Spirulina subsalsa PCC 9445: one gene and its partner. The protein of the gene in region 2 binds, or shares a complex with, the protein of the main gene of each other region. Links are inferred from orthologs where the notes say so. Each region holds a gene or a part of one and is shown on either strand. Other genes may lie near its edges.

Region 1 (15,520 bases), 2.7 Mb from region 2 along the record:
TCTCCCCTCAATCCGGCTTTGACCTCCACGGCAAAATCCCCGCCCTCACCGTCCCCAACTTCTTCCAAACCTTTGAACTCACCCCCCCAGACTTTACCCTAACTGGCACCCTAGAACTAGAAGGACAACTCACCGGCCCATTTAATCAAGGAGTCATTACCGCCAGCGTCCGTCAAACCTGCCCCACAGGGAATAAACTATCCTCCGCCACCTTTTGCGGCCTCACCATCGACCGGGTGCGAGTTCTCGCCCAAGCCGATGTCACCCTAAACTTAGGCGAAGAACGAGGCCAGCTTGAACGCTTAGAAATTGTCCCCACATTAGGGGGTAAAATCACCGGAACGGGAACTGTGAACTGGGGAGAACCCAACACCGCCTTAGTGCAGTTGTCCGGGGTTGATTTACCCGGCCAGCGCCTCGCCCGTCTCTACAATTTAAACCTTCCCCTCCCCCTAGAATCCCTTGAAGTTCAAGCCCAAGCCCTCATCCCCCTTGATAACTGGCAAAATTTGCGGGCAACGGTGACCAGTAACACCCTCCTAGGAGGGGGACAAGTGACCGTCCGCGACCTACAGATAGAAGATCAACGCTGGCAGGGCGTTGTACAAGCCCAAGGAGTCCGCTTAGGAGACTTATTGCCCCTCCCTGACTTCGCTCAAGGCCAAATCGGAGCCGCCAACGCCCAGTTACAAGTAGCCGGCCCCCTGCAACAATTCGCCCTCAATCGTCTGGAAGTACAGGGCAGCGCCAACCTCAGCCTAAGTGGAGGGACTGCCCAACTCACAGCCCTTCAAGTCTCCCAAGGGCGCTGGCAAACTAACTTACGGGCGAGTAATATTAATCTGCACAACAGGGAACAGGGAACGGGGAACAGGGAACAGGGAATCCGGAACAAGGTCATTACCGGCACCGCCAGCGCTAACCTCCAACTCACTGGCTCCCTTGAATCCTTTACCCCCGACACCCTCACCGCCCAAGGACAAGCCAGCCTAAACCTAGCCGGGGGAACCCTGCAAGCCCAAGGCCTCACCTTCCGCAACAATCAACTCCGCACTACCCTCCGTTCCCAAGGCGTACAAGTGGGACGCATCACCCCCCACCTCCTCCCCCCTAACCTCGCCTTACCCCCCTTGGGAACCCTAGATGGGGAGTTAGAAGTCTCCAGCCAGTTAGAGATAGGGACTCAACCTGATTCCCCACTCCTCACCTTAGAAAACCTCCAAGCCACCGGAAACATGGGAGTTGGTGTCGGAGGGGGACGAGTTAGCACCTCGCGCCTCACCCTCACCGGGCAAACCCTCACCGCCGATGTTCAAGCGACCGGAGTTACCCTCGCAGCCGTGAGTCAAAATCTCCCCCGGGCGCTCAACCCCTCCCAATTGGGTGTAGCATCAGGCAGCGCCCAACTGCGCGCCAACCTAAACACCCTAACCGATGCCCAGAGTTGGAACGCCCAAGGGAGCGCCACCGTGCAACAGGTGGGAGGGGGACAGGTGGCCGCCCGTTTCCAACTCAACCAAGGAAACTGGCAAGGACAAGTTAATCTGGCGGCCGTCCAACCCCATCGCCTCACTCCCCAACTCTCCCCAGAATGGCTGGAAACCGCCAGCGCCTCCCTAGATGTAGCCGGAAATTTAAGGGACTTGACATTGGGCGCAATTCGTGCATCCGGTTCAGCCCGTTTAGGCGTAGCTGGGGGACAGGTACAGGCCAACCAGATCCAACTGAGTGGGGGCAACCTGACCGCCCAACTCCTGCCCCAAGGGGTACAACTGGGGAGGATTACGCCCCAACTGCGGGGGAGTTTAGGGGGAGAATTGACCGTTGGGGCTAGGGTGGCCGATTTCCAAGTGGGCAACACCCAAGCCACCGGGCAGATCCGCCTGAGTCAAGGGGTTTCCCTGATCACCGACCCCCTCAACGCCCAATTCGCTTGGGATGGGCAACAGTTAAATCTGCAACAAGTCCAGGCCGGCCAACAGTTGACCGCCCAAGGGACAGTTAATCTGGATGGGCAGGCCCTACAACGAGGGGACTTTAGCCCCAATGTAGTCCAACAGTTTAATCTCGCCCTGGCGTTGAATCATCTGCCCCTCAACCGGATTCCCCAAGAAATCGCCGCCTTAGACCCAGAACTCCTCGCCCTCGCTGGAACCGCCAGTTTTAACGGACAACTGTCCGGCACCCTCAACCAACCCCAAATTCAGGGCAGCTTGGCTTTAAACAACCTCGCCGTGAATGATTTGGCCTTTGACCCCACCCTAGCCGGATCCCTGCGTATTATCGCCGGACAGGGAGGCGTGGTGGACTTACAGGGAACCCGACAAGATAGAGTCTATGCCGAGTTAGGCCCTGGCTACCTCCCCACGACCTTTGATCTCCGCCTTAATGCCATTGCCGCCACAGGTGAAACTACAGGGAATCTCCTCACCGCCCAAGTGGAACAATTTCCCCTTGCCCTCGCCAAGTCCCTCATCCCCCTCCATCTCCTGCCCCCCACCGTTGCCACCCAGCCTTTAAGTGGGGATTTAGCAGGGGAGGTCAATCTCAACTGGGCAACGGGGGATCTAGTGAGTCATCTTGCCATTACTCAACCCACCCTCGGCCCTCTCTCTGGGCAACAGTTCACCGGAACCCTCCAATGGCGTAATGGCATCCTCGCCCTAGAAGAGGGACAATTCCGCAACGGAACCACCACCTACAACCTCAACGCCCAAGTTACCCCCTTAAGCCCTAACCCCCAATTCCAAGCCGCCCTAGGGGTGGAAAATGGGGATTTACAGGATGTCGTCACCACCCTTAACCTCTTTGACCTCGTAGACCTGACCAACCTCGCCCAAACCTTCCAAACCCCCCCCGACCAATTTGGCCGCGCTGTTGACCTGAACACGGTGGGGGTGGGCGACCCGAACACCACCGTTTACAACCAACTGCGCCGTCTCTCGGAAATTATCGCCCTGCAAAACCAACAGGCAGCCGCCAATCAGCCCCCCGTTCCCTTACCCCCCCTTGCTGAAGTTCAAGGGCAATTTAACGGCACCCTTACCGCCTCTGGTGCCCTCCAAGGGGGGTTAGAAGGGATTCAGGCGAATTTTGACCTGAGCGGCGAAAGCTGGTACTGGGGTTTCTATAATCTCGACTCTGTAGTAGCCCAAGGAGAATTAAATAATGGGGTGGTGCGAGTCTTGCCCCTAGAAATTGCCTTGGGTGGGGGAGAAATTGCCTTTAGTGGAGCCTTTGGGGGGGAAACCATCTCTGGTCAACTACAAATCACCGACCTCCCCATTGCTGAACTGCAAGAATTCCTCCCCCTCCCCCCCGACATTGGCTTTGATGGCACCCTGAACGCCAGCGCCACCCTAGGCGGCACTCGCGCCAATCCCCAAGCGAGGGGTCGCCTTGACCTACTCAATGCCAGTGTCAACGATACCCCTATTTCTAAGGCCACGGGCAGCTTTAACTACAGCAACGCCCGCCTACAATTCTCTGGTCGCAGTGTTCTAAGTACCGATGGAACCCCCCTCACTTTAGCGGGAGTTATCCCCTATCAACTGCCTCTCCCGGAAACCCTCCCCCCCCAAGATAATAGTCTTGAAATCACGGCTAAAGTCCAAGATGATGGCCTGGCACTGTTGAATATCGTCACCCGTCAACAACTGGTCTGGCAGGATGGGGAGGGGGAAGTTGACCTCAAAATTGCTGGAGCCATTGACCCTGAAACGGGACAATTAAGCCGCCTCAATGCCCAAGGGTTGGCCATTTTAGAAAATGGGGTGATTAGCTCTGAATTCCTCCAAGACTCTATCACTGACCTCAACGGCATTATCCAGTTTAATTTTGACAATATCGCGGTAGAATCCCTCTCCGGTAATTTTGGGGGCGGGGAAATCTTCGTCCGGGGTATCCTGCCCACAACGACTCCCCTCACAGATTCGGAAGAATCTCTTACTGTCTCCCTCGGCAAACTGGGGGTTAATGTGAAAGGGTTGCTGACTGGGGAAGTGCAAGGGGATCTGGTGATTGGGGGCAGTGTGTTAGAACCGCAAATTTCCGGGGATGTTGCTGTTGCCAATGGTCGCCTTGACCTCCTTGGGGCGGCGACGACTGGGGGCGGTGTGGGCAATGGCAATGGTCAAGGGGCGATTAATCAAGTCCAGTTGAATAATTTGCGCTTAACGTTAGGGGATAATTTTGTGATTCAACAACAACCCTTGTTAGAATTCTTTGCTCAAGGGAGTTTAGTGGCCAATGGCAATCTGTTGAATCCTTCCCCAGAGGGGGTGATTGAATTGCAACAAGGCACGATTAACTTGTTTACGAGTCAACTCCGGTTAGATCGCAACTATGAAAACACGGCCCGCTTTACGCCCCAAAGTGGTTTAGACCCTCAATTAGATATTCGCTTGGTGGGGGCGATTTTAGAGGCAGACCGTCGGGGTTATGTGGCGGATCCCTATGCTTCGGAAGTAGTGGATAATCCTATTGATGTGGGGACGGTGCGCACGATTCGCGTCGCGGCTCAAGTGCAAGGGTCTGCCCAAGAATTAGCCCGCAGTTTGGACACTTCCTCCAGCACGGGATCTGCGCCCTCGCGGGATATTCTGACCCTCACGAGTAGTCCTAACCGTTCCCAGACGGAGATTGTGGCGCTGTTGGGGGGTGGGTTTATTAATGCGGTGGCTGGGGGAGATAGTACGGCGTTGGTGGGGGGATTGGCGAATTTAGCGAGTAATGCCCTGTTGGGGGATGTGTTTAGTGAGGTACAGAGTGCGTTTGGTTTAAGTGAGTTTCGGATTTTCCCGGCGGAAGTGATTGATGAGGAGCGGGGCCGGACGGGAACGTTAGGTGTGGCGGTGGAGTTGGGGAAAGATATCGGCCGCAATTTCTCGGTGTCGGTGTTGCAGTATATCACGCCACCGGAACAGCCGACTCGTTTTAATGTGCGCTATCGGATTAATGAGAATTTTGTGCTGCGGGGGTCTACGGGGCTAACGGGGGAAGGTCGGGCTTCGTTGGAGTTTGAGTCGCGGTTTTAAGGAGTTATGGGGTTTACGGTGTGGGGGCTAGGACAAAGGGCTTAACTTGTCAGCCTTGCCTATTACCTATTCCCTAGCTGAACTGATATGATTTTTGGGGCAAGGTTGATCAAGGTCAACCCTTGAATGAGCCAGCCCAATCGTTGTTAATTATGTCCTACTGCCTTGGAGTGACTTCATGGATTTAGCTCGGATTCCCGCTCAACCCAAACCCGGTTTAATTAATGTTTTAATTGAAATTCCTGCCGGGAGTAAGAATAAATACGAATTTGACAAAGACCTGAACGCCTTCGCCTTAGATCGGGTGCTTTACTCTTCTGTTCAGTACCCCTATGACTACGGCTTTGTTCCCAATACCCTCGCCGATGATGGCGATCCCCTTGATGGTATGGTCATCATGGATCAACCCACTTTTCCGGGCTGTGTCATTGCCGCTCGTCCCATTGGAATGTTAGAAATGATTGATGGCGGCGATCGCGACGAAAAAATCCTCTGCGTCCCTGACAAAGACCCCCGCTATAGCCAAATCACCTCCCTTGAACAAATTTCCCCCCACCGTCTGGATGAAATTGCTGAGTTTTTCCGGACTTATAAAAACTTAGAAAACAAAGTCACCGAGATTTTAGGCTGGAAAGGACTCAACGAAGTCGGCCCCTTGATTGAAAAGTGCATCCAAGCCGGTAGCAAATAAACAATCTTAAGGTACAGTTAGCTTATGGGCTAGGACTCACTCTTGTGACCTAACTCACAAGCTAACAATCCGAGTCGCGCTAGTATTGGAAAAATCCCAGCTAGAAATTCCCGACTTACTCAAGGGTGCTAGTAGATTTAAAATAAAGAGCAAGGCAAATCCTTCACTCACGGTAACACTTGAGGAAGACCCGCCCCAACTCGGCTTATATTTTTCACCCCGAACTTTTTCAGTTCTCGGTTTTTGGACTCTTAGGGCATCAGGGTAAAAGCCCATCAGGGCAAAAGCCCATCAGGGCAAAAGTCCATTAGGGCAAAAAAAGCCGGACAAAAACTTGACTCGTCCGTGAATAGCTCACCGTTGAGCCTCCTTCTGTCCTAAGATAGAAAAAGTTTCGGGAGAATTACAGGGGAAGCGAACGAAAAGATATACTTTGAGATAGCTGCTAACCCAAGGCTATTCCGCCTATTTAGAGTGAACAATGTCACCCAATTCCCAGCCAGCAGCAACCAATGAGAAAATGCCAAACAGCCATGTCCAGGAGGAGAGCCTTGCTGTGAGCTTTGATGTTCAGTTTTGGGGCGTTAGAAATCAGATTGCGACTCCAGGCAAAGACACAGTGCGCTATGGTGGGAATACTTCCTGCGTAGAAATGCGAATTGGGGAGGCACGTCTGATCTTTGACGGAGGAACAGGTTTGCGCGCCCTAGGCAACAGTCTTCTCAGTCAAATGCCTGTCGAAGCCCATATGTTTTTTACCCATTGTCATTGGGATAGGATACAAGGTTTTCCCTTCTTTGTCCCCGCCTTTATCCCCATTAATCACTTCCACATCTATGGGGCTGAAGCGTCTAACGGCTCTACTTTTAAACAACGCCTCAGTGGACAAATGCTTGGTCCCAACTTCCCTGTTCCTATCCAAGTGATGCAGTCAAAATTAGAATTCCATGACATTCATTGGCAGGATAAATGTGTAGTGGGAGAAGGTATTGTCATCGAAACCTACATTTTGAATCGCGAACATCGCTCTATCGGTTATCGAGTTATTAGTCAAGGCAAATGCGTAGTTTACGCCATGACTCCTGATTATTTTACTGAAGAACATCACTCTAACTGGTTAGATTTAATCCGTCAGGCTGATTTATTATTATTAGCCGCTCCTGAAAATATTCCTCAGTTTCACTCGCCACCGAAACCTGAAGACATGAACAATCCTGTGGAGGGATTTTGGGAAAAAGGGATTAAAGTTGCTCAAGAGTTGGGCGTGAAACAAGTGATTATGTCTCTACATCACCCTGAGCATAATGATGATTATTTAGATTTAATGGAAAGTAAAATGCAGCAAAGTTTCCCCAATGCAACTTTTGCCAAAGAAGGAATGATCATAGCCTTGTGATGATCATATTCCTTCTAAAGTCAATTATTCTCAAGACAAATCATGTCCGAGTGGAACTACGAAACAACAGTTCAGGAAATAGAGACAATCATTCAACAAATTGAATCCGGTTATCTGCCTCTCGAAGGGATTTTTGAGCAGTTTGAGGAGGCCGTGCAGCAGCTCAAAAAATGTGAAAATTTTTTAAGCCAAGGTCAGGAACGGATGACGTTACTCATTGAGACACTAGAAGATGAGGACTTACCATTAGATTAGTTTGGGCCGGCTGAATAAGTCCGGGAGTCGGGTGTCGAGGAATCAAGAATTATTCGCTATTCCCTGTTCCCTACCCCAGTTATTCAGCAAGCCCTAGTTAATTTAGTGGAGAAAATGACGAATTCCCGTCAATACCATGACTAAACCTAGCTCATTAGCTGCTGCGATGGAATCTTGATCTCGAATTGAACCGCCGGGCTGAATAATGGTTTTAATGCCAGCGGCCGCCGCAGACCGTACTGAGTCATCAAAGGGGAAAAAGCCATCACTGGCTAAACAGGCACCTTGAGCAGCTTCTCCGGCTTGTTCTAGAGCGATTTTCGCCGCCCCTACCCGGTTCATTTGTCCGGCACCTACTCCCAACGTGACGCGATCGCGAGTAATAACAATGGCATTGGATTTAACGTGCTTCGCCACCTTCCAAGCAAACAGCATTTCCGCTAATTCCGCCTCGCTGGGTTTCTTCTCCGTCACCAGTTGCCACTCATCGGGTAAATCCACCCGATCATCAGTATCCTGAACCAAAAAGCCCCCCGCAATCACCTTAACCGTTGTCGCCGTCCCCGTCATCAAATCCGGCAACACCAACACCCGCAACTTAGACTTCTTGGCGAGAATTGCCTTCGCTTCCGGCGTACAATCTGGGGCAACAATACATTCTAAAAAGGTTTTCGTCATGGCCTGGGCTGTTGCCCCATCAATGGCTTGGTTTAACGCCACAATGCCCCCAAACGCCGAAGTAGAATCAGCATTAAAAGCCTTGTCGTAAGCTTCCGCTAAGGTTGCCCCCATAGCCACCCCGCAAGGATTGGTATGTTTCAACACCGCGGCCGCCGGTTCCCCCGTAAACTCCCGAATAATCCGCCTAGCGGCCTCCAAATCCACCAAATTGTTATAACTCAATTCCTTACCCTGTAACTTAATCGCCCCCGTCCAACCGTCCTCACTGGTTTTATACCAACTGGCGGGCTGATGGGGGTTTTCGCCGTAGCGTAGGGTTTGAATCGGAGTTCCTGACAGGGTAAAGGGGGCGGGATTCTCGGTAATTTGGGCAAAATAAGCCGAAATAGCCCGATCATAGGCCGCCGTCATCATAAACCCTTCCATTGCCCTCCCTTGGCGGAATTCAGGGGATACAGTACCGCCACCGTTGCGCAATTCAGTTAAGTAGTCTTCATAGCGGGCAGGATTACAGAGTACCGTTAAATGGGCGTAATTTTTGGCGGCAGCGCGGAGGAGGGTGGGGCCGCCAATATCAATATTTTCGATGGCATCGGCTACGGTGACATCGGGTTTCGCAATGGTTTGTTCAAAGGGGTAGAGATTGACGACGACTAAATCCAGAGGACGGATATTATTGTTGGCTAAGTCGGCTAAATCGGCTTCTAAATCCCGACGGGCTAAGATTCCCCCATGAATGCGGGGGTGTAGGGTTTTCACTCGTCCGCCGAGAATTTCGGGTGAACCCGTATAATCACTGACTTTTTTTACCGGAATCCCCGCTTCTTGCAGGACTTTTGCCGTGCCACCACTACTGATGAGTTCAAAGTCGAAGTTGTCCACCAATTGACGGGCTAACTCGACGATTCCGGTTTTGTCACTGACGCTGAGTAGGGCTAGTTTCCCCATGATGATTCTCCACAATACGGCAAGTGGTTATTATGGGGCTAAAATGTCCCACTTTGGGAATTTGCAAGGGAAGTTTTAACTTCTGTGGGTGGGTTAATGCTCTCCGGGATTGATTCTCCCCCGTTACAATAAAATGAGTCCTGATTTACTACAGAACGATGGTTCAAACCCCCATCCCTTCTAACCTCCTTTACCCCGATTCCGATGGTAAACCGATGGCTGAGAACACCCTTCAGTATCGCTGGATTGTCCGCTTAGTCTCCAATCTCAAGGAACTGCTCAAAGATGAAATTGCCTTTGTCGCGGGGGATTTACTCTGGTATCCTGTGCTAGTTCAGCGCCCCCCTGTACCCTGTCAAGCGCCCGATGCTATGGTGGTTTTAGGTCGTCCTGATGGGGACAGAGGGAGTTATAAACAGTGGGAAGAGGAAGATATTGCTCCGCAGGTGGTGTTTGAAGTGCTTTCCCCCAGTAATACCACCACGGAAATGGCTGCTAAACAACGGTTTTATGAAGAGTATGGGGTGTTAGAGATGTATTTTTATAATCCCCAATCCCATGATTTTTGGGGGTTTGAACGGGAGAGGATTGAGGAGAGTTTTCGTTTAATTACGCCCCTTCATTTGCCTTGGACTTCCCCTCTGTTGAACATTCGTTTTGAACTTTCGGGGGAGGGGTTAGTGATTTATCATCCTAACGGAGAACCGTTTAAGGAGCCGGGGGATTGGTTTGGGGAACGGAATTTGGCGCAACAACAACGAGATTTAGCCTTTGCTAAACTCGAAGAACTGGGAATTGACCCAGAAACCCTCTAATCTAGGTTTAAGGTGTAGAGCAGTCCCTCAATCCCCCGTTACAATAAAATGAGTCCTGATTTACTACAGAACGATGGTTCAAACCCCCATCCCTTCTAACCTCCTTTACCCCGATTCCGATGGTAAACCGATGGCTGAGAACACCCTTCAGTATCGCTGGATTGTCCGCTTAGTCTCCAATCTCAAGGAACTGCTCAAAGATGAAATTGCCTTTGTCGCGGGGGATTTACTCTGGTATCCTGTGCTAGTTCAGCGCCCCCCTGTACCCTGTCAAGCGCTCGATGCTATGGTGGTTTTAGGTCGTCCTGATGGGGACAGAGGGAGTTATAAACAGTGGGAAGAGGAAGATATTGCTCCGCAGGTGGTGTTTGAAGTGCTTTCCCCCAGTAATACCACCACGGAAATGGCTGCTAAACAACGGTTTTATGAAGAGTATGGGGTGTTAGAGATGTATTTTTATAATCCCCAATCCCATGATTTTTGGGGGTTTGAACGGGAGAGGATTGAGGAAAGTTTTCGCTTAATTACGCCCCTTCATTTGCCTTGGACTTCCCCTCTGTTGAACATTCGTTTTGAACTGTCGGGGGAGGGGTTAGTGATTTATCATCCTAACGGAGAACCGTTTAAGGAACCGGGGGATTGGTTTGGGGAACGGAATTTGTTGCAACAACAACGGGATTTAGCCCAACAGGAACGGGATTTATTGCAAGAACAACGGAATTTAGCCCAACAGGAACGGGATTTGGCGCAACAGGAACGCGATCGCGCCCTCGCTAAACTCCGGGAACTCGGAATTGACCCAGAAAACCTCTAATCTAGGTTTAAGGTGTAGAGCAGTCCCTCAATCCCCCGTTACAATAAAATGAGTCCTGATTTACTACAGAACGATGGTTCAAACCCCCATCCCTTCTAACCTCCTTTACCCCGATTCCGATGGTAAACCGATGGCTGAGAACACCCTTCAGTATCGCTGGATTGTCCGCTTAGTCTCCAATCTCAAGGAACTGCTCAAAGATGAAATCGCCTTTGTCGCGGGGGATTTACTCTGGTATCCTGTGCTAGTTCAGCGCCCCCCTGTACCCTGTCAAGCGCCCGATGCTATGGTGGTTTTAGGTCGTCCTGATGGGGACAGAGGGAGTTATAAACAGTGGGAAGAGGAAGATATTGCTCCGCAGGTGGTGTTTGAAGTGCTTTCCCCCAGTAATACCACCGTAGAAATGGCCGCTAAACAACGGTTTTATGAAGAGTATGGGGTGTTAGAGATGTATTTTTATAATCCCCAATCCCATGATTTTTGGGGGTTTGAACGGGAGAGGATTGGGGAAAGTTTTCGCTTAATTACGCCCCTTCATTTGCCTTGGACTTCCCCTCTGTTGAACATTCGCTTTGAACTGTCGGGGGAGGGGTTAGTGATTTATCATCCTAACGGAGAACCGTTTAAAGAACCGGGGGATTGGTTTGGGGAACGGAATTTGTTGCAACAACAACGGGATTTAGCCCAACAGGAACGCGATCGCGCCCTCGCTAAACTGCGAGAACTCGGCATTGACCCAGAAACCCTCTAAGTCTTAGGCTGAGGGAAAGCCCACCCTCCTTTTATGTTAAACCCCAAGTTTCGCCCCTCTAACAGGAATCGTCGGATATTCATGGCGATTCTCGTTTGTCTGCTCCCCTTTCTGTTAGCGTTGGGTTTAGCTTTACTTGTTCCCTCTCCCCCCCGATTGGATATGACCCTAGCTTCTTCTGCCGAACTCTTAACGGATCCCTTTTTACAATATCCCACCTCCGATTCTGTGCGGGTGGTATGGTTTACTGAGTTTCCGGGGGTGCGGCACTGGGTCAATTATGGGCGTGATTTGGAGTTAAAGGCGATCGCAACCAGCCAAAAACTCAGTCGTCTGCGAGAAGATACCCGTTCCAGAATTCCCACCCCCCCCACTCAACCCACCTTTCGCCCCATTTGGCGACACGAAGCCCTTATCACCCCCCTCACCCCCGGTCAACGTCTCCCCTACCAAGTCACCAGTCTTAAAACCCCAGAAGATCCCCTTTATAGCGCCGTCTTCACCCTCACCCCCACCCCACCCCCCGGCACCCCCCTAAAAATCCTCCTCACCTCCGATCATCAACTCATGCCCATGACGGCCGCCAATCTGCAAAAAGTGGTCGAAACCATAGGCTTTATTGACGGCGTATTCTTGGCCGGAGACTTAACCAATATACCCGACCGGGCCTCAGAATGGTTTGATGATCAACGAGGAGGAGCCTTTTTCCCCTGCTTACAAGGACGCGCTCAATATACCCTCGAAAAAAACGAACAAACCACCCTCTATCAAGGCGGGCAAATTATTCAAAATGCCCCCCTATTTCCCGCCCTAGGTAATCATGAAGTCATGGGACGTTTTTCCATGACCGAACCCCTCGGAGAACAGTTCAATCATGCTTATCCCCGCGAACAAGCAGAAGCCCATTATGCCCAACAATTCGCCAACTTAAACATCGCCGAAGATCCCACTTTTAAAGCTGCTTGGATTAAAGCCAATTCCTTTAATACTGATACCTACGAAGAAATATTTAGCCTACCGGAACATAGTCCGGGGGGTAAGAAATACTACGCCATTACCTTTGGGGATGTGCGCTTAATTGTGCTTTATATCACCAACATCTGGCGGGTTCCCAGCCTAGACGATACCGCATTAAGCCGCTACCGTGAACCAACCTATAACCTCCAAAACCCAGAAAAATGGGGTTATGGACAGCATATTTTTGAATCCATCCAACCCGGTAGTTCTCAATATGAATGGTTAATAAATGAACTAGACAGCCCAGAATTCAAACGGGCTAAATATAAAATTGTCATGTTCCATCATCCCCCCCACACACTCGGCGGAAATATCGTCCCCGCCTATACCAATCCGCGACAAACGATTCTCACTGACCCCACCGGGCAAGTGCAGAAAGTACGCTATGAATACCCACTAGAAGATGATCATATTATACAACACTTAGAGCCATTATTAACAGAAAAAGGCGTGCATTTAGTCTATTATGGTCACTCCCATTTATGGAATCGTTTCCGCAACAAAGCCGGAGTAAACTTTCTTGAATCCTCCAACATTGGCAATAGTTACGGGGCTTATTTCAGCGACGAAAAAAGACCCATTCCTGAAGGATATCAAGCAACCTATGTAGCCACCGGAAATCCCAACGGTTTAGAGCCAATTGTTCCGACAATTGACCCTCTATTCGATGAGCAAGGGCAACCCTTACCCTATATTGCCAGTAATGACATTACCGTATTTAGCATTTTAGACACCCAAAAAGGAACCATCAGTAGTTATCGTTTTGATACCAGACAACCCATGACCCAAGTTGTCAAATTTGATGAATTTGATGTGCGCTGAAACGTGAAATATAACCAGGGCATACGGAAATGGGCGCAAAACTAGGGAAAATAGAGCAGGGTTAATCACAACCACTCTGCTTACACCATCCATGATTTATTTTAAACTGGTTGCCACTGCGATTATCTGGGGGGGGACATTTATTGCCGGACGGATTATAGTTCAGGCGCTCCATCCCTTTTCTGCCGCCTTCTGTCGCTTCGCCCTCGCGAGTTTTTGCCTCGCCCTCCTCACCTACCATGTAGAACAGAAATTCCCCCGTGTCCGGTGGTCCCAAATGATTGGGCTGGTTGTGTTGGGGTTAACAGGGGTTTTTGCGTACAATACTTTCTTTTTTTGGGGTTTGCAAACTACCCCCGCCAGTCGTGCCTCATTGATTATTGCCCTCAATCCCATTGCAGTCGCTCTTGCTTCAGCCATTTTCTTACGGTATCGTCTCAGTTCCCTACAAATTGTCGGGATTCTCCTGTCCTTTTCTGGTGCGGCCTTCATCATCGCCCAAGGAAACCCCCTCCACCTCTTCCGGGAGGGCATCGGCACGGGGGATTTATGGTTATTTGGTTGTGTCATCAGTTGGTGTATTTATAGCATTGTCGGAAAGTGGGTGATGCAGGATTTATCCCCCCTTGTGGCGACGACTTACGCTTGTTTCATCGGGACTTTAGCCCTTTTGCCTCTCGCCCTCCATAGGGGGCTGTGGGAAATTTTGCCAGATTTGGCTCTCAATCATTGGTTGAGTTTAATTTATTTAGGGGTTTTTGGGTCAGCCATTGGCTTTAATTGGTATTACGAAGGAATCCGCTCCATTGGACCAACCCGAGCCGCCATTTTTATTAATTTAGTTCCGGTTTCGGCAATTATTTTAGGGGTTTCTTTACTGGGAGAAACGGTGACTCCTCTATTAATTGCTGGGGGTGTTTTAGTGTTGTTAGGAGTTTCTTCCACTAATTTAGGTTAATTATTATCTATGCCCTATTCCCTACGACGGGATGGAATACCACTGACTCGGAATATATCGGCAACGGTGGGACAATAAACGGGTAGGCCAAAGGTGGCAGGATTCACGGGATTTTTATACACAAAATGGCGGTAATTCATGCAGAATCGGTCCCAAGTGGCCATCTGAATCCGAAACAGAACAATGATGAAATTAGCAAACCAAAGGGTGAGGGGAATTCGCCAATAAATCCGATGGCCAAAATATTCGCAAACTTCAGCTACGGCATCATTGACGGTGGTGGCAGGATTGCCTAGAACAACTTGCTTGAGGTAAATATCATCGAGTTCGTTTACTACATCATAGGGGAGGGGATTATCCACTAAATAAACCACGACGCGGGCGATGTCTTGGCTATGGAGAAAGTGAAAGCTGGCATCCCCTCGAAACCAACGCGCTAAGGGAACCCATTTTACAATGTCTTTTAAGCCTGAAGAAATATGAGAATAGGGTTTATTTCCATCTCCTCCTAAGACTAAGGTAGGGAATAAAACGGTGATTTTCGGGGCAATCTCTAAGCGAGGAAGTTGGGTCATCATGTCGTACTTTGACCGAATATAATCTGTCCCGATTTGTCTCGCTTCTTCTAATAATTGGTTTTTTTGGTTTAATATGCTGGCCGTGGAAAAATATAAGACTTGTTCGCAAACTTTGGGATCTAATAAGTTTATTAGCCGCAATGTTTTAGCTACATTGGTATCAAAAACTTCGGCTGTTCCTCCCCAAGCATTAGCCGCTAAAATAGCAATATGAATGGTTTTTAAAAGGTCGCCAAACTGTTCAATATCCATCATATCCCCTTCTAATACGGTGATTCCGGGGCGGGCATTGTAATCAAATTTGAGTTTCGCTGGGTTGCGTACTAATAAAAACAGTTCATGGTCTGTTTCTTGAATTAGTAATTCGGTGAAGTAATGACCAATACAGCCACTTGCACCTGTTATAAAAATTCGCTTGGCTGTCATGGGCTGCTGCTATTACAAAGGATCAAATCTGTTCAAAAAGAGTGGAGAATTGATAATTGATAATTTAGGATTAATTTAGGCGTGAACGGCTAACAAATCGTTGACTTGTTTTCCCGTTTCAAAGAATACTCGGACGTGATCTTCTGGGGTGCCGGGGAGTACGCCATGACCGAGGTTCAAGATGTGACCTTGACCGCCTGTTTTTTGCACAGTGTCAATAATTCGCTCACGAATAAACGCCGGAGAACCAAATAAAACCCCCGGATCTATATTGCCTTGTACTTTCATGGTACGACCAAGACGTTGACGGGCTTCTGCCATGTCTACAGTCC
Region 2 (15,492 bases):
ATATTCAGCCCGCCGCCTTTATTTTAAATACGGGCTTTGCTTTACCTGTTGTGTATACCATGATTTTTCTTTCTTGGCAACATGGAAATTGTCCAAGATCCTTACAAAGTTATGGCTTAAATGGGTGGTTACTCTGTGGTCCGATGAATGATATTGATCGAGGTTATCATTTTGGCAAGGTGGCGATTGAATTACTGGATCAGTTGAAGGCTAGGGAGTTTACAGCTAAAATCTATTCAACCTATGGCGCATCCATTGGCTGCTGGAAAATGCCTATTCGGGACACCATTCCTTTTTTAGAAAAGGCGATTAAAGGAGGGTTAGAAACGGGTGACTTAGAGTTTGCCTGTCATGCCGCTATTTTCTTTTGTGAACATCCCTTTTTTGCGGGGGAAGCTTTGATTAATGTCATCAAGCGGCAACGGTTTCATCTGCAATTAATTGAGAATTATAAACAAGAGTATCAACTGAATTATCTAACCATTATTACTCAAGTTGCATTGAACCTTCACCAAGCAGATAGTTTTCATGAGCTAATGGGTGAATTATTCGATGCGGAGCTAATGTTACCCCTCTTTTTAGATACCCAAAACATCAATTCTGCTTTTTATACGCTGTTTGGTCAATTAATCTTAGGCTATACCTTTAAACAGTATGATCAGGCCTTTGAAGCAGGTCAAAACGCTTGGCAATATCGAGCGCCCATTGTGGCTTTATTGGTGTTCAGTCAATATAGCTTCTATTTCAGCTTAACCCTGTTGGCTCGCTATCCTCTGAAGGCGGAAAAAACTCCCTCCCTCGCGGCGGATTTGGCTGTGCTGCAAGAGCATCAAAACCGCTTGCAAGGTTGGCAAAATCATGTTCCTGAAAATTATCAGAATAAATGTTTGTTGATTGAAGCCGAAAAAGCGAGAGTAGAGGGGCGATGTGTGGAGGCAATGGATTTGTACGATCAGGCGATCGCACAGGCCCAGGCTGCGGGCTTTGTCCAAGAGGAAGCCCTAGGCTATGAACGGGCTGGGGAGTTTTACCTTGCTTGGGGACGGGAGAAAATTGGTCGTTGGTACCTCACAGAAGCTTATTATGCCTATATTCGCTGGGGTGCGATCGCCAAAGTACGCGCCCTCGAAACCGAATATCCCCAAATCTTCGACCCCATCCGTCGTCAACAACGCCAAGTCACTAGCCCCCAACAAACCACCAGCATCATCACCACCAGCAGCAACACTAACATCATCGAACAGTTAGACCTCCCCACTATGATGGCGGCCACCCAAACCATCTCAACGGAAATGGTTCTCAGCCATCTGTTAGATAAATTCCTCCGCATTCTTATGGAAAATGCCGGGGCAAATTACGGAGTATTAATGCTCAACTCCGGGGAGCAAATCACCCTAGAAGCCGTTGCCCACCTCAACGACGAACAACTGAATATTCGGCAAACCATCCCCCTGGATATTCACCAGACCTTACCCCAGACGATTCTGCAATACGTCCGACGCACCCAAGAAACCATCGTGTTAGATCAGGCCTATCGCAACGGACGCTTTACCGAAGACCCCTATATTAAGCAAAATCAAGTCTGTTCCGTCCTCTGCACGGCGATTCTCTATCAAGGACAACTCAAAGGGCTGATTTATCTCGAAAATCGTCAACTCCCCGAAACCTTCACCCATGAACGCTGTCTCGTCCTCGACCTCCTGACGACTCAGGCCGCCATTTCCATCACCAATGCTCAACTCTACGAACAGGTGGAACACTATGCTCAAACCTTAGAAAAAAAAGTTCAGGAGCGAACGGAACAATTAACCCTGAAAAACGCACAACTCCAAGGCGAAATAGAACGCCGTCAAGCGGTAGAAGAAGCTTTAACTGAAGCCAACGCCCAGTTAAATCGCTTGGCCTCCTTGGATGGTTTAACTCAAGTGGCCAATCGTCGGGCTTTTGATGCCTATTTAGCCCAAGAGTGGAGCGAGGCGCAACAAACACAACAACCCATTGCCCTGATTCTCTGCGATGTAGACGAGTTCAAAGCTTATAATGACACCTATGGTCATGTTTTAGGCGATCGCTGCCTAGTGGATATTGCCGAGGTCTTACAGCAACAACTCCCTCGCCCCACAGGTTTAGTCGCCCGCTACGGAGGGGAAGAATTCGCCCTCATTTTGCCCGGTTTTGATAGCCCTGCCGCCATAGCCCTCACCGAGCAAATCCAACAAGCCCTACAAAGTCTATCCATTCCCCACGAAGCCTCAACCGTGAGCGATGCTGTCACCCTCAGTCTAGGGATTGCCGCCCTCATTCCCCCAGAGGGAGGCGCTCCGAGTCTGTTAATTGAAGAGGCAGACCAAGCGCTGTATAGGGCGAAAAACCAAGGCCGGAATCAGTATCAAGTTAGTTAGGGCTTGCTGAATAACTCTACTTGTGGGGTTAGGGAACAGGGAACGGGAGCAGGGGAGAATTGATAATTATTCCCTATCACCTATTACCTATTCCCGACTCCCGATTCCCGACTCCCGATTCCCGATTCCCTATTTCCTCTCAATCAAAACTATCATCATCCTCCAATCCCGGCCGAGGAATAGCGGGGAGTTGACGACGATTTAAGCGCCGGAGTGCGAAACCACTCAAAACCGCCACAATGAGAGAACACCACCCGGTTAAAGGTTGTAATAATAAAAAGCCGCCGATGGTGAACATTGAACCAAACAAAAGTAACGTCGCTGTCACCACGCGCAAGGCATCCAGACTTAAATCTTGACCGGGTAAAATCCCCGTCCGTAATCGTTGCCTGTGCCAACCTAACCCACTGGGGCGGACTTGGCGATAAAATGCGTCTAGGGTTGCGTCGGACTCCGGAGGGGTGAGGAACATCACGGTAATCCAGACTAAAGCGGTGAGGCCGGAAATCACCATTAAACGCACGCCGAAATCTGGGATAAGTTCATTCAGTACCGGGGAAGTGCTGGTGATTAAACCAATAACAAATCCGCACAACATGGCGGCTAATTCCGCCGCCGCATTAATCCGCCACCAAAACCAGCGCAAGATTAAAACTAAACCGGGGCCAGTGCCAATGGCAATCACTAAACGGAAAACGGTGGCCACATCGGTAGCATAAAAGGCCGCAATTGCCCCGAATACGGTCACTAGGACGGAGGAAAGCCGCCCCATGAGGACTAACTCCTGTTGGTCGGCATTGGGGCGTAGAAAACGCAAATAGAGGTCATTGGTGAGGTAGGACGCGCCCCAGTTGATGGAGGTGGAGACGGTACTCATGAAGGCGGCAATGAGGGAGGCGACGACTAAGCCTAGTAGACCGACGGGGAGGAAGTCTAACATGAGTCTAGGATAGCCTAGTTCGCGATCGCCTAAATCGGGATAAATCACCACGGCCACCAAGGCCACCACCACCCAGGGCCAAGTTCTCACCACATAATGGAGGAGGTTAAAAAACCAGGCCGCTTTTTCCGCTTCCTCTTCATCCTTGGCGGCCGCCAATCGTTGGATAAACTCACCCCCCCCATCACTACGCCGAAAAGACCACCACTGCACGAATAAATAAGCCGAAAAGGTCGAGGCCGTAATCCCGGCCGTATCACTCCACGTTAGATTCAGATGAAAGGGAACAAAGGCTAAAACATCAATATCCGTCGCTTGCTGCACGGCCGGAATGAGTTCCCCCATCCCCCCCACATGATTCACCGCAATCACCGCGACAATTATTGCCCCAAACAAAGCCAGGAAAAACTGGAAAAAGTCCGTAGCGACGACTCCCCACAATCCAGAAAAACCGGAGTAAATAAGCACAAACACACTCACCCCGATGACACTCCACAGCTTGAGATTGTCTCCCGGAGTGATGCCCAAACTTTGCCACAACTCTAGGGCATCCACCACCTTAACCATGGCTAACATCGCGTAGCCAATACCGATACAGTTAATCGGCACGGCAAATAAAAAGGCCTTAGTTCCCCGTAAAATGGCCGCCATTTTGCCCCCATAGCGCATTTCCGTAAGTTGGGCATCGGTGACAATTTCTGACCGTCTCCAGAGGCGGGCGAAAATATAAATCAGGACAACGTGGGCAATGCCAAAACTCCACCATTCCCAATTCCCGGCAATGCCTCGCGTAGCGACGACTCCGGCCACATAGAGGGGGGTGTCAATGGAAAAGGTGGTGGCCGCCATGCTGGTTCCGGCTAACCACCAAGGCAAGGAGCGCCCGGAAACAAAGAAATCGACTAAACTTTTAGAACCTTGGCGGGAGAGGAATAAACCCACCCCCATGGTCAAGGCTAAATAGGCTGAAATAATCCACCAATCCAATGCTTGCATAGTTTCTCTTATGCCAATTTAACTTGAGTTGTGTGCAGTAGGGGAAGGTTTGGGGCACAGGGAACAGGGAACAGGGAACAGGGGAAATTCAGGCTTTTGCCCTCAAGTCTTTTAGGGTCTGCTGAATATCTCTCTAAGCACTGTTTAATAAGGTTTTCAGCCGTTTTGAGAGCGAGAAAGTGCAAGGTTTTAGCGATAAAGAATCCAAAAGGCTTGCTTTTTTCCGACTCTCTCTCCCCCTTCTCCCCTCTCCCCCTTCCCGTTCCCTAACCCCACGAGTAGAGTTATTCAGCAAAACCTATTTAATTTGGTGTTAGATTTGCCTGAATGCGGGCGTTTGGTTGATTGAACCCAAAAAAATTGGAGTACAGCAGCGCTATACCCCAACTTAGCTAAGGGAAAAAGACTTTTACTTATAAAGTTCGGTGGAAAGGCGGAAGGCCAAGATTCCGGGAATCAAAGCAATCACGAGAGCAACCAGAACTTGTGTATCGGATAAGGGCATGGTTCGATGAATCTCCTTATTGAACAGATAATTTATTCCCCACTTTGCGTTAAGATTGCCCCTTTCTGAGCGCAATCGTTACAAAAATAAATATAAAATTCAGGTTTTGGGGGTCTAGAATTTGGCTGGTCTTAACCCGGTCTTATTAAGGAGATAATCTCCCGATTAGTTATATTTGCTACATTTAGAGAGTTGGAGTCTCTGGTTGAAGGGAACGGGGAGTCGGGGAACAGGACATCTAAAATAGTGAACCATCTCTTCTCTTTGAGACGCGGCGGGTTCTTGTAGCGTGGCAGAGGAAAAACAGACTGAAAAACGTTGTGGTTTAGGTTCGCAAAGTGAGAGGCGAATTGGGGGGAGCGAGCTAGATTTTGCAGTTAGAGGTCAAACCTTATGAAACGGCGCAATTTTTTGGGTTACGCACTGCTTTTTCTGGCGGGATGTAGTGCTAGTCAGCCTTTGTCGAATGCTTTAGGGAGTCGGGAGAAACTCCGATTCACGGTGACGGATTTAAGCAGTGTGGAGGAACTAGAACAGTATTATGGGGAGTTCCGAACGGCCTTAGCGGGTATTCTTAACCTGCCTATTGAATGGTATGCCGTGCCTAATTTTATGGCGGCGGCTGTTGCGTTACAAAATGACCAGGTGGATTTTGTCTTAGCGGGGCCGTCGGAATATGTGACGATTCATGCCCGGACGAATGCAATTCCCCTTGTGGGGGTGACTCGCCCCAATTATTATTCTTTGCTCTCTGTGCGGGCAGGGAGCGAAATAGAGCGGGTGGAAGACTTGAAGGATAAAACCATCGCTATGTGGTCGATTGGGTCTACCAGTGGTCATCTGGGGCCGACTAAATTATTGATTGATGGGGGGTTAGACCCTAAAACCGATGTCAAGATTGAAATGTTGCGGGGGGAAGGACTAGATGCCTTGAAGGAGGGACGGGTGGATGCTTGGGGGGGAACGTTTTTGCGCTACCAAAATCATTTGCAACAACGGGGATGGTCTGAGGAGGACTTTCGGGTTTTGGTGCGGGGGGCGCTGTTGCCCAATGATTTGTTTATGCTGAGTAGTCGGTTTTCTGAGGCGGAAGTGCAGGAGTTGCGATCGCAAATTCTCGCCCATCAAGACTCCCTTCTCGCTAGTTTAGCAGAAGCCGACGATGACAAGTATGTAGGGGCAGAGTTTGTCGAAGCCAAAGATGAAGATTACAACATGGTGCGGGAAGTCTACCAAGCTATTGGTCAAGGAGAGTTCTTATAATCATGGCTGTTTTTAATGTTCCAGACGGTAGAATCAAGTCTACCCTAAGCTTTCCTCGCTGGATGCTCAAAACTAAGAGTATCAATCGCCGTTTTGGTATAGCCAAAAAAATTGGCTATGGCTACGCTGTGGTGATTGTGATTGCTGTTTGTGGCATTGGAGCCGGGTTAGTATTTGGCGACTACTATCAAAAAAAAGCCCAAGAACGCTTAATCCTAGCCCATCGTCAACATATCTTAATTCAAGAACTCGAAAGTGCCGTTTTTCAGGTTCGTCTCCATCCTCAACAATTAATGACGGTGTTAGGGGATTCTCTTTGGTTTGAGTATGAAGTGAATCAGTTTAAAAGCCATGTCGAAGAATCTCAAATCCTAATTCGGGAGTTAGAAGGCTTTATTACCAGCGATGAAACCGATATTGTGGTTGACTCCCAGAGTTTTCAAGGGGTTTTGCAAAGCTATGAACACACGATTGAGGGGTATGATCATTTGATGACGGAGTTATGGGGCAATTTTGACCCCCTTCGTTTATCTGAGGAAGAGCTTCCCGCCGCCCAGCGCCTAGTGTTAAACCGCGTCACCCAAGCCGATTTTAAGCATTTGCGCGTCCAGTTAGAACGCCACTCAGAACATCTGACGCGCATTGCTCAAAGAGCCAGTCTTCAAGCCACAGAAGCGAATTTACAACTTTTGGCCGCTAATCAATTGCGCTTGCGTGTCATTGTTGCCAGTCTGTTCCTGTTTACCAGTTTAGCCGCTTGGTTGGCTTGGCGAACCAGTCGAACTATTGCCGAACCTGTAGAAAAGGTGACTCATCTCGCCCAACGAGTGGTTAAAGAGGGCAATTTTCACCTGCGGAGTAATGTTCGCAGTCAGGATGAGGTGGAAATGTTGGCGACTGCACTCAATCAGTTAATTCAGTGGATGGGGGACTATACGCAACAGTTGCAAGAAGCCCAAGAAACCTTAGAGGAACGAGTTCAAGAACGCACTCAAGAATTACAGAAAACTCTCCAGAATTTGAAATCTACCCAAGCCCAGTTAATTCAGTCAGAAAAAATGTCTAGTTTGGGGCAAATGGTGGCGGGAGTTGCCCATGAGATTAATAATCCCATTAATTTTATTCACGGGAATTTACTACACTTGGAACAGTACAGTCAGAGCTTATTTGATGTGATTAGCTATTATCAACACAAGTATTCTGAGGTGGATTCTGAATTAGAGGAATTATTAGAAGAAAGTGACTTATATTTTATTCAACAAGATTTGCCCCAAATTATTCAATCCATGAAAATGGGGAGTAGTCGCATTAAGAATATTATTCTCTCTTTGCGCAATTTCTCCCGTTTAGATGAGGCGGCGATGAAAGAGGTAGATATTCATGACGGGCTAGAAAATACGATAATGTTGTTAAACAATAAACTACAACATCAAAAAATTGAAATCATTAAAAACTATGCAAAGTTACCCCATATTTTGTGTTATCCTGCCCAACTTAATCAAGTTTTTATGAATATTGTTAGTAATGCGGTAGATGCTTTAAATGAAGGAAATAGTTTAGTTAAAAAAATCTGGATTACAACATCATTAGGTGAACAAAATAATTCAAAGCCTAAAATTATTGTTCAGATCAAAGATAATGGCAATGGGATTAAGTCTGAGGTAAAAGCCAAGTTATTTGATCCTTTTTTTACCACCAAACCAGTGGGAAAAGGGACAGGGTTAGGGTTAACGGTTTGTTATCAAATTATTGAACAACATCAAGGGACTATTGATGTTTTTTCTGAGGTAGGATCTGGGACAGAGTTTGTGATTTCGCTCCCACTTGCGCCAGAACAGATATGAGTAGCCCACAAAGGAATGGGGAGTTCCCGGCAATTTTTTTGAAAAGCCGTAGTGAATAACACCAATGGGTGGGTTAAGAGGGGAGCGACTTCCAAAAGGTGCGATACAATAGGACGGTTTCATCCTCATTCCTCCAACTCGGGGCAATTCCTGCGGACTCCTAGAATTCGGAGAATGAGTCACTCGATCAAGTAGGCAGGAATCAGGGTGTTAGGTTAGTTGCGTACAGTTATTATGGTTGAACAGGTTTTATGACTTTTTCTTGGCAAACGATTGGGACGGTTCTTTGTTGTGGTGTGGTGATGGGGGTTGGTAGTCCTGCGATCGCCCAACGGATAACCCCCCATGATGCTAGGGTGGAAAATACCCTAAATCTGATTGCCCAGTCTGCGATTCCCTCTGGGTGGCAGGTGATTCAGGGGAATGGGGTAGCGTTAGCCCTCCCGAATAGTTATTATGGCGGAAATCCCAGTACGGATTTAGAACGGATTGAAGAGCAACTGGGGGAAGTGATTCCCGACTCCGCCCAACGGGTGAATATTATTCGCCAAAGTCCCATCCCCTTTGCTCTGGTGGCGTTTCATTCTCAGGTGGATTCTCAAGGGACTTTAGCCAGTGTTAATATCACTTCTGCTCCCATTCCCCCCAATACAGAGATTTCAACTTATTTGGATGCAACGGCGGAATTGTTGAGTCAGCGCTTTGAGGTCTTGCAACGAGAAATTGTCCGGGTGAATAATATCTCATCGGGTCGTATTGTCACTCAAGCGAGTATCACGACCCAAGACAATGAAAAGCAAGAATTACAGCAGTTGTTGTATCTAATTCCGGGACGAGATCGGGTTTATATTGTGGTGTTCTCGTCTAGTGTGGTCAGTTTCCCTCAGCAGTTGCCTGTGTTTGAGCAAAGTATTGAAACCTTGGCGTTTTAGGTAGGGCTTGCTGAATAAATAAGGGAATTGGGAGTCGGGAGTCGGGAGTCGGTGATAGGGAATAGGGAATAGGGAATAGGGAATAATTAGGGCTTGCTGAATAAGTCCGAGAGTTGGGGAATCGGGAGTCGGGAGTCGGGAGTCGGGAGTCGGGAATAGGCAATCGTGCCAGTTTTAGATGATCTGTTCCCTGTTAAGAGTTCCCTGTTCCCTTGTTGAGCCTAGCATAGGCGTGTTATTCAGCAGACCCTAATTATCAATTCTCCCCTGCTCCCCTGCTCCCCTGCCCCCCTGCTCCCCCTCCCCCCTGTTCCCCCTTCCCCGTTCCCTGTTCCCTATTAAACTACAGCCTACCCATGCCCGAAACTGCCCTCTCTGTTGCCGGACTCACTCAATACCTAAAAGACTTACTCGAAGAAGACCCCCAACTCCAACAACTTTGGGTCATGGGGGATGTGACCAGCCTGCATAATCATGTCAGTGGTCTGTTTTTTACCCTGAGTGATTCCGAGGGGATGGCCGCCATGAAGTGCGTGGTTTGGGGGAGTTTGCGCGATCGCCTGATCCAAATCCCCAAAGTCGGCCAACAAGTCTGTGTCCTCGGTAGCGTCCAACTCTTCACCAAGCGGGGAGAATATCAACTCAGAACCCTGCAAATCCTACCGATGGGGGAAGGATTACAAGCCCTGCGCGCCAATCAACTCAAAGCCCGTTTAGCCGCCGAAGGCTTCTTTGACCCTGCCCGCAAGCGCCCCCTCCCCCCCTACCCTAAACAAATCGCCGTCGTCACCTCCCCCACCGCCGCCGCTTGGGGGGATATTCAACGCACCCTAGAACAACGGAATCCGGGGGTGAGGGTGTTATTCTCCCCCGCCATTGTACAAGGGGATCTCGCCCCCGCCTCCATTGCTAAAGCCCTCGCCCGAGTCGAACGGGATAATCGCGCCGAGTTAATCATTCTGGCGCGGGGGGGTGGTGCGGTGGAAGATTTGGACTGTTTTAATGATGAACGAGTGGTGCGGGCGATCGCACTCTGTGAGCGCCCCGTCATTACAGGCATTGGACACCAACGGGATGAATGCCTCGCCGATCTCGTCGCCGACCTCGCCGCCCACACCCCCACCGCCGCCGCCGAGTTTGCCATCCCTCCCATCGCCCAACTCTACCAAGCCCACCAACAACGACAACAGGCCCTCACCCGCGCCCTAGTCCGCCGTTTTGAACAAGAAAGCCAACACCTCCAAAGCCTAAAACAGCGACTTATGGAACTCCCCGCCCACAGTCGCCCCCTCCAACAAGCCCAGACCCGTCTCCACCTCTGCCAAGAAAAACTTGCCGCCCTCAATCCCCAAGCCGTCCTAGAACGGGGTTATGCCCTCGCCCGCCAAGAGAATGGCGCGCTGGTGCGTTCCCCAGAGGACGTGAGTTCCGGGCAAATTCTAACCTTGCAACTCCCTCGCGGTCGGATTACCGTGCAAGTGATTCAAGACCAGGGGTAATTCCACCCAAAACGTCGTCCCTACCCCCACCTGACTTTCCACCCGAATCGTCCCCCCGTGGGCTTCCGCGCAATGTTTGGCGATCGCCAACCCCAAACCCGTCCCCGTAATATGCCCCACATTGCGCCCCCGATAGAACGGTTGGAATAGCTTGATCTGATCCTCCCAAGGAATACCAATCCCGCGATCGCGCACTTCAAACAAAACCGACTCCTCCCCCACCTGCACCTCAAACTCCACCATTGCCTCTTCGGGAGAATACTTAATCCCATTCGAGAGCAAATTCTCTAAAATATGCCGCAATAACCGCCGATCCCACAGGCCTTGAGGATGCTCTCCCTGCCAAGAAAACCGCACCCGCTTCATGCCAACACTCCCCTCCAACTCCTCCACCAAACCCCAGCAGAACTCCTGTAACGACAACGGCAACAACTCACAAGGCAACTGCTCCATCTCCGCCTTGCCAATCAACAGCACCTCATCCAACAACTGCGCCATACTCTTACTCGCCAGACGAATCTGTTGGAACAAGCGGATTTTTTTATCCTCCGTCAACCGATCCTGATTATCCTGCAACAACCCCGCCGACAATAAAATAGTATTCAACGGATTGCGGAAATCATGGGACAACATCGACACAAACTCCGACTTGAGTTGATTCTGTTGTTGCGCCGCCAACAACAGCGCCACCTTCTCCTCAATCTGGCTTTCTAGTGCCTCGTGACTCTCCCGCAAAGACTCCAGCGCCCGTTTCCGTTCCACCGCATAAATTAACGCCCGGATTAATGTCTCGGTATTATTCACCTGACGCTTCACTAAATAATCCTGCGCCCCCCGACGCATGGCCTCCCGCGCCAAATCTTGATCATTCGTATTCGTCAACACCACAATCGGCACATGAGGCGCACACACCGCCAAGGGAGACATAGCCGCCAAACCCTGACTATCTGGCAGCGTTAAATCCAGTAAAATCACATCAAAGGCCACCTCACCCAGCTTAATTAAAGCCTCCTTCAGTCGCTTAACATGAACCAGACGGCAGGAAACCGAGTGAGAGTCATTGAGAAGCTCACGTAACAATCTGGCTTCAGCCAAGTTGTCCTCAATCAGTAAGATATTTAGGGAACTTGCAGGCATAGTTTTCGGGGGGCGCAATTTCTCCTTAATGATGTTGGCTAAACCTCAGGCCGCACCTCCAGATTGATTGCTCAAGGATCAAGGTTGTTCTCAATCCCTATTATAAAATTAACTTGAAAAATAGTCCGATCTTGGATTCTTTTTGAGATAATTCCACATTTTGAGATCCCCCCAGACTCTTTTCAACTAAGGGGTTCTCGGTAAAATTGTGAGCGTGAGAATTCACCGGGTTGATGGGAAAGCAACCTAGAAGGAGTTCCCGCAAAATAACCCCTAGAGCCGCTTCAAAGTCAAGAGTATTTAAGCTTAACTTTCTGAAGGTAGCGTCACAGTTTTTAACCAAAAATCCTCAATTCCCTTCACAATTTCAAACAACTCGTTCAGGTTTCGAGACTTGGTAATATAACAATTCACGTGCAACTCATAACTCTGGGCAATGTCATCTTCATTATGAGAAGTCGTTAACACCACCACCGGAATCCGTTTCAAATTAGGATCCGACTTAATTTCCGCCAATACTTCTCGCCCATCCTTGCGCGGTAAATTCAAATCCAAGAGAATTAAATCCGGTCGGGGGGAATCTATATATTCCCCCTCATGACGTAAATAAGCCATTGCGTCCATCCCATTACGCACCGTAATCACTTCATGGGGGACTGTGCTATGTTTTAACGCTTCTTGGATTAAACGAATATCCGCCCGATTATCCTCAACCAAAAATATTGTTTTGCAGATTGCGCTCTTTGCGTCGTCGCTCACGATCACGTCCTCCTATGGGAATCGTAAAATAGAATGTTGCGCCCTGTCCCAGTTCCGACTCTACCCAAATCCGGCCGCGGTGACATTCGATGATTTTCTTACAGATCGCTAGTCCCATGCCTGTTCCGGGGTACTCATCCCGGGTATGGAGACGTTGGAAAATGACAAAAATCCGTTCAGCAAATTGGGGATCTAAACCCATCCCATTATCCTGAACCGAAAACAGCCATTCTTCCTCAAGTCGGTGCGCCCCAATATGAATCACCGGAGGGGCCTCGCTGCGGAATTTAATCGCGTTGACAATCAGATTCTGGAACAACTGCATTAATTGCGTCCCATCGGCCGTTACCATGGGTAAGGAATCATAGGTAATAGTCGCCTGATTCTCCGCAATGCGCCCCCGTAGGTTGCCCAGCGCCCGTTTTAAAGCCAGTTCAACCTCGGTGAGTTCAAATTCAATGCCCTTCATATCCACCCGGGAATAGGCCAAAACATCATCAATCAGGGTCTGCATTAAACTCACCCCTTCCACGGCAAAATCAATGAATTCGTGGGCATCTTCATCCAATTGCTGGTTATACCGCAAGGCTAACAGTTGGACATAATTCGCCACTTGGTTCAAAGGTTCTTGTAGGTCATGGGAGGCCACATAGGCGAATTTCCGCAATTCGGCGTTAGATCGTTCTAAATCTTGGGCGAGTTGGGCTAACTCATCGGCCTGACGCAGAACAATGTTCACAATGGCCTTGCGCAGTCCTAGGGCGGCCTTCACTTCTACCCCTTGCCACGGCAGGGATTTCAGACGGACGGTTTCTTTCCACAGTTCAAAGGATTTGCGGGGGGACAGTTTGACGGTATCCGCTTCTTGGGTGGTTTCGTAGGCCTTACCGGGATCTCCCCCCCAGTTGACGGTTTGAATGACTTCAGGACGGAACCACAACACATAATTCTGTTTGGAAATGGGAATAGCTAACAGACCACTGGCTACGTCTTTAAAGGTTTCTGCGTCGGAATACCAGCGCGCTAAGGAGTCGGTGCAGAAGATTTCCCGATCTTCCATGTTTTTACTCAACCATTGCACTAAAAAGTTGAGGTCTTCGGCTTTAGGGACATTACCTAGGGTGATATACTGACCGCCTAAACAAATAGCGGCCCCTTGAGCGTTGGTGAGGTCTAATAAATTGGGCTGATGTTTGACTAATCCTTCCACAAAGTTGTCGTCTTGTCCCATGTGGTCAATGAGACGGGTTTGAATCGAGGCTAATTTGAGGTGATAATCATGGTCGGCGGTTTCTTCTCGGGCGGAAATTTCGGCAAAAATCACCTGACCGAGGAATTCGCAGGCTTTGCGCAGTTCGTAGGAGATAAATTTAGGGGTGCGGTGATGACAGGCAATTAGGCCCCACAGTTCCCCGTCTTGAATGAGGGAAATGGTGAGGGATGCCCCAACTCCCATATTGTGCAAATATTCGAGGTGACAGGTGGAGGGACTGCGTAAAATAGAATAGGTGAGGTCAATGGGGCGATCGCTTACCGGATGAATCGTCGGCACCAAAGAGACGGGAGTCGTCCAAGCATCCGGGATCTGGCGAATCACATTAGAAGCAAATAACTTGCGCGCCTGTTTGGGAATATCCGACTCTGGATAATGTAATCCTAAATACGGCTCTAACTCAGGAATCTTATCCTCTGCAATCACCACCCCATGACCATCCTCCTCAAACTTGTATAACATCACCCGGTCAAAGTCTGTCACTTTGCGCACTTCCTGCACAATGACTTGACAAAATTCCTCTAATGTGCGTGTTTTCTCCAGTTGATAAATGGAGGTTTTGGCGAGGTGATAAAAACTCAAAAAAGGAATGTTTTCCTGAGAAATAGCGGGTTCTAATTCAAGGATTAAATAGCCTTCAGGATTGCGGTGAAAGACCGCATCAAAAACCATATATTCATCGCCCTTTGTCCTTGCCCAAACTTTGCTAGGATTCACCCAATCAAAGTTATCTTCAGTCAATCCTATTTTTAAGGGTTCTATTTGCACCGAATCGAGGACATCTTCCAGATTTTTATGCAGAACTTGATCCGGTGAAACTCCTAAAATAGCTCGGGTGTTACTGCTGACTTGCAGAATTTTGAGATCCGGTTCACCCAGCACAAAAACTAATCCGTGGGGTTGGATTTGGCTAATCAAGTGAATGGGTTCTTCGGTTAAATTAACGAAGTTGTGCGTTTGGACTTGTAAGGGACTAATAACCATAGGTTTTAGTGGGTTTAAGGGAGGTAGTTAGGGCATAAAGGACGGTTTTATGTTGGCGGTTTTAGGTTGATGGTTTTAGGTTGACGATGAACCGAGGAAAAATAGATAAGTGGTGATTCTATTTAGCTTCCTTCCCCCAGTATAACTTAACTTTTTTGTTCAGGTCGGGATTGATGGCGGGATAGAAAAAGTTTGAATAACGCAACATTTTTGTTACGTTTTTTCGTGTAAATACACAAAAATTTAGGTTTTGTTATTAATATTTACCGTTTGTAGTTGCGCTTTAGCGCCCTAGATTTGAGGGCTAAAGCCCAACAACAAGCAATCTCTCCCCGTTTGTAGTTGCGCTTTAGCGCCCTAGATTGAGGGCTGAAGCCCAACAACAAGCAATCTCTCCCCGTTTGTAGTTGCGCTTTAGCGCCCTAGATTGAGGGCTGAAGCCCAACAACAAGCAATCTCTGCCGCTTAGAGTGGAGGCAGAGCCTCCAAGAGAGCGTTACTTGGCTCTGCCAAGTAACGAGGATGAGAGGGTGAATTCCTGTTCCCTGTTCCCTGTTGCTAAAAAATGAAAGGATTGCGTTGCATGGGTCGTAAATTAACCTGACATTGGGGCGGGTCAGGTAGGGTGCTATAATTGCAGGAATATAGGGCTAAACAACGGGGTTCAGAATTAAAGACACGCAACTCATACCCGTATTGTCTAGCCACAGCACCAAAACGGTTAACAAAACGGTATTGCTGCATATAGTCCATTTGCGCCCAAAGTTGGCGATTTACCACTAAGTCTAGACGTTTTTGTTCAGGAAAAGCCAGCCAATCTTGTAGTAGTTTACCCTCCCCATACTGTTCATAAGTCCACCATAAACTTGGGGTAGTTAGTGCTTCTTGGGAAATAGTCTCTGGGGTAATAATCCCTTGTTTTATTAAATTTTCTCGTTCTCTTCGTTGGATGAAATTA

What was found.
Region 1: the proteins of xseA (region 2) and xseB are in contact, whole or in part, in a cryo-EM structure (PDB 8TXR), measured with the Escherichia coli proteins. The link is inferred for Spirulina subsalsa PCC 9445 from one-to-one orthologs.

The regions. Positions count from the first base shown.
Region 1 is NZ_JH980292.1:4,230,282-4,245,801, reverse strand. The notes cover bases 5,899-8,771. They hold xseB (exodeoxyribonuclease VII small subunit), read left to right. Parts: upstream 5,899-7,165; coding sequence 7,166-7,378; downstream 7,379-8,771. Other genes in these bases: purH (bifunctional phosphoribosylaminoimidazolecarboxamide formyltransferase/IMP cyclohydrolase), read right to left, coding at 7,481-8,771; SPI9445_RS0119410 (MBL fold metallo-hydrolase), read left to right, coding at 6,248-7,123. Outside these bases: SPI9445_RS0119420 (translocation/assembly module TamB domain-containing protein), read left to right, coding at 1-5,036; SPI9445_RS0119415 (inorganic diphosphatase), read left to right, coding at 5,215-5,727; more of purH, read right to left, coding at 8,772-9,007; SPI9445_RS0119395 (Uma2 family endonuclease), read left to right, coding at 9,166-9,822; SPI9445_RS0119390 (Uma2 family endonuclease), read left to right, coding at 9,896-10,636; SPI9445_RS0119385 (Uma2 family endonuclease), read left to right, coding at 10,710-11,387; SPI9445_RS0119380 (metallophosphoesterase family protein), read left to right, coding at 11,469-13,226; SPI9445_RS0119375 (DMT family transporter), read left to right, coding at 13,318-14,184; SPI9445_RS0119370 (NAD-dependent epimerase/dehydratase family protein), read right to left, coding at 14,199-15,188; hemE (uroporphyrinogen decarboxylase), read right to left, coding at 15,264-15,520. UniProt on the Escherichia coli protein: Bidirectionally degrades single-stranded DNA into large acid-insoluble oligonucleotides, which are then degraded further into small acid-soluble oligonucleotides.
Region 2 is NZ_JH980292.1:1,533,520-1,549,011, reverse strand. Bases 8,465-11,309 are described here. They hold xseA (exodeoxyribonuclease VII large subunit), read left to right. Parts: upstream 8,465-9,238; coding sequence 9,239-10,381; downstream 10,382-11,309. Other genes in these bases: SPI9445_RS0107190 (ATP-binding response regulator), read right to left, coding at 10,322-11,309; SPI9445_RS0107200 (hypothetical protein), read left to right, coding at 8,465-8,882. In the rest of the region: SPI9445_RS24715 (diguanylate cyclase domain-containing protein), read left to right, coding at 1-2,402; SPI9445_RS0107215 (sodium:solute symporter family protein), read right to left, coding at 2,542-4,338; psaM (photosystem I reaction center subunit XII), read right to left, coding at 4,748-4,843; SPI9445_RS0107210 (PhnD/SsuA/transferrin family substrate-binding protein), read left to right, coding at 5,237-6,106; SPI9445_RS0107205 (sensor histidine kinase), read left to right, coding at 6,109-7,950; more of SPI9445_RS0107200, read left to right, coding at 8,202-8,464; more of SPI9445_RS0107190, read right to left, coding at 11,310-11,518; SPI9445_RS0107180 (response regulator), read right to left, coding at 11,825-12,235; SPI9445_RS0107175 (sensor histidine kinase), read right to left, coding at 12,228-14,534; SPI9445_RS27400 (hypothetical protein), read right to left, coding at 15,093-15,492. UniProt on the Escherichia coli protein: Bidirectionally degrades single-stranded DNA into large acid-insoluble oligonucleotides, which are then degraded further into small acid-soluble oligonucleotides.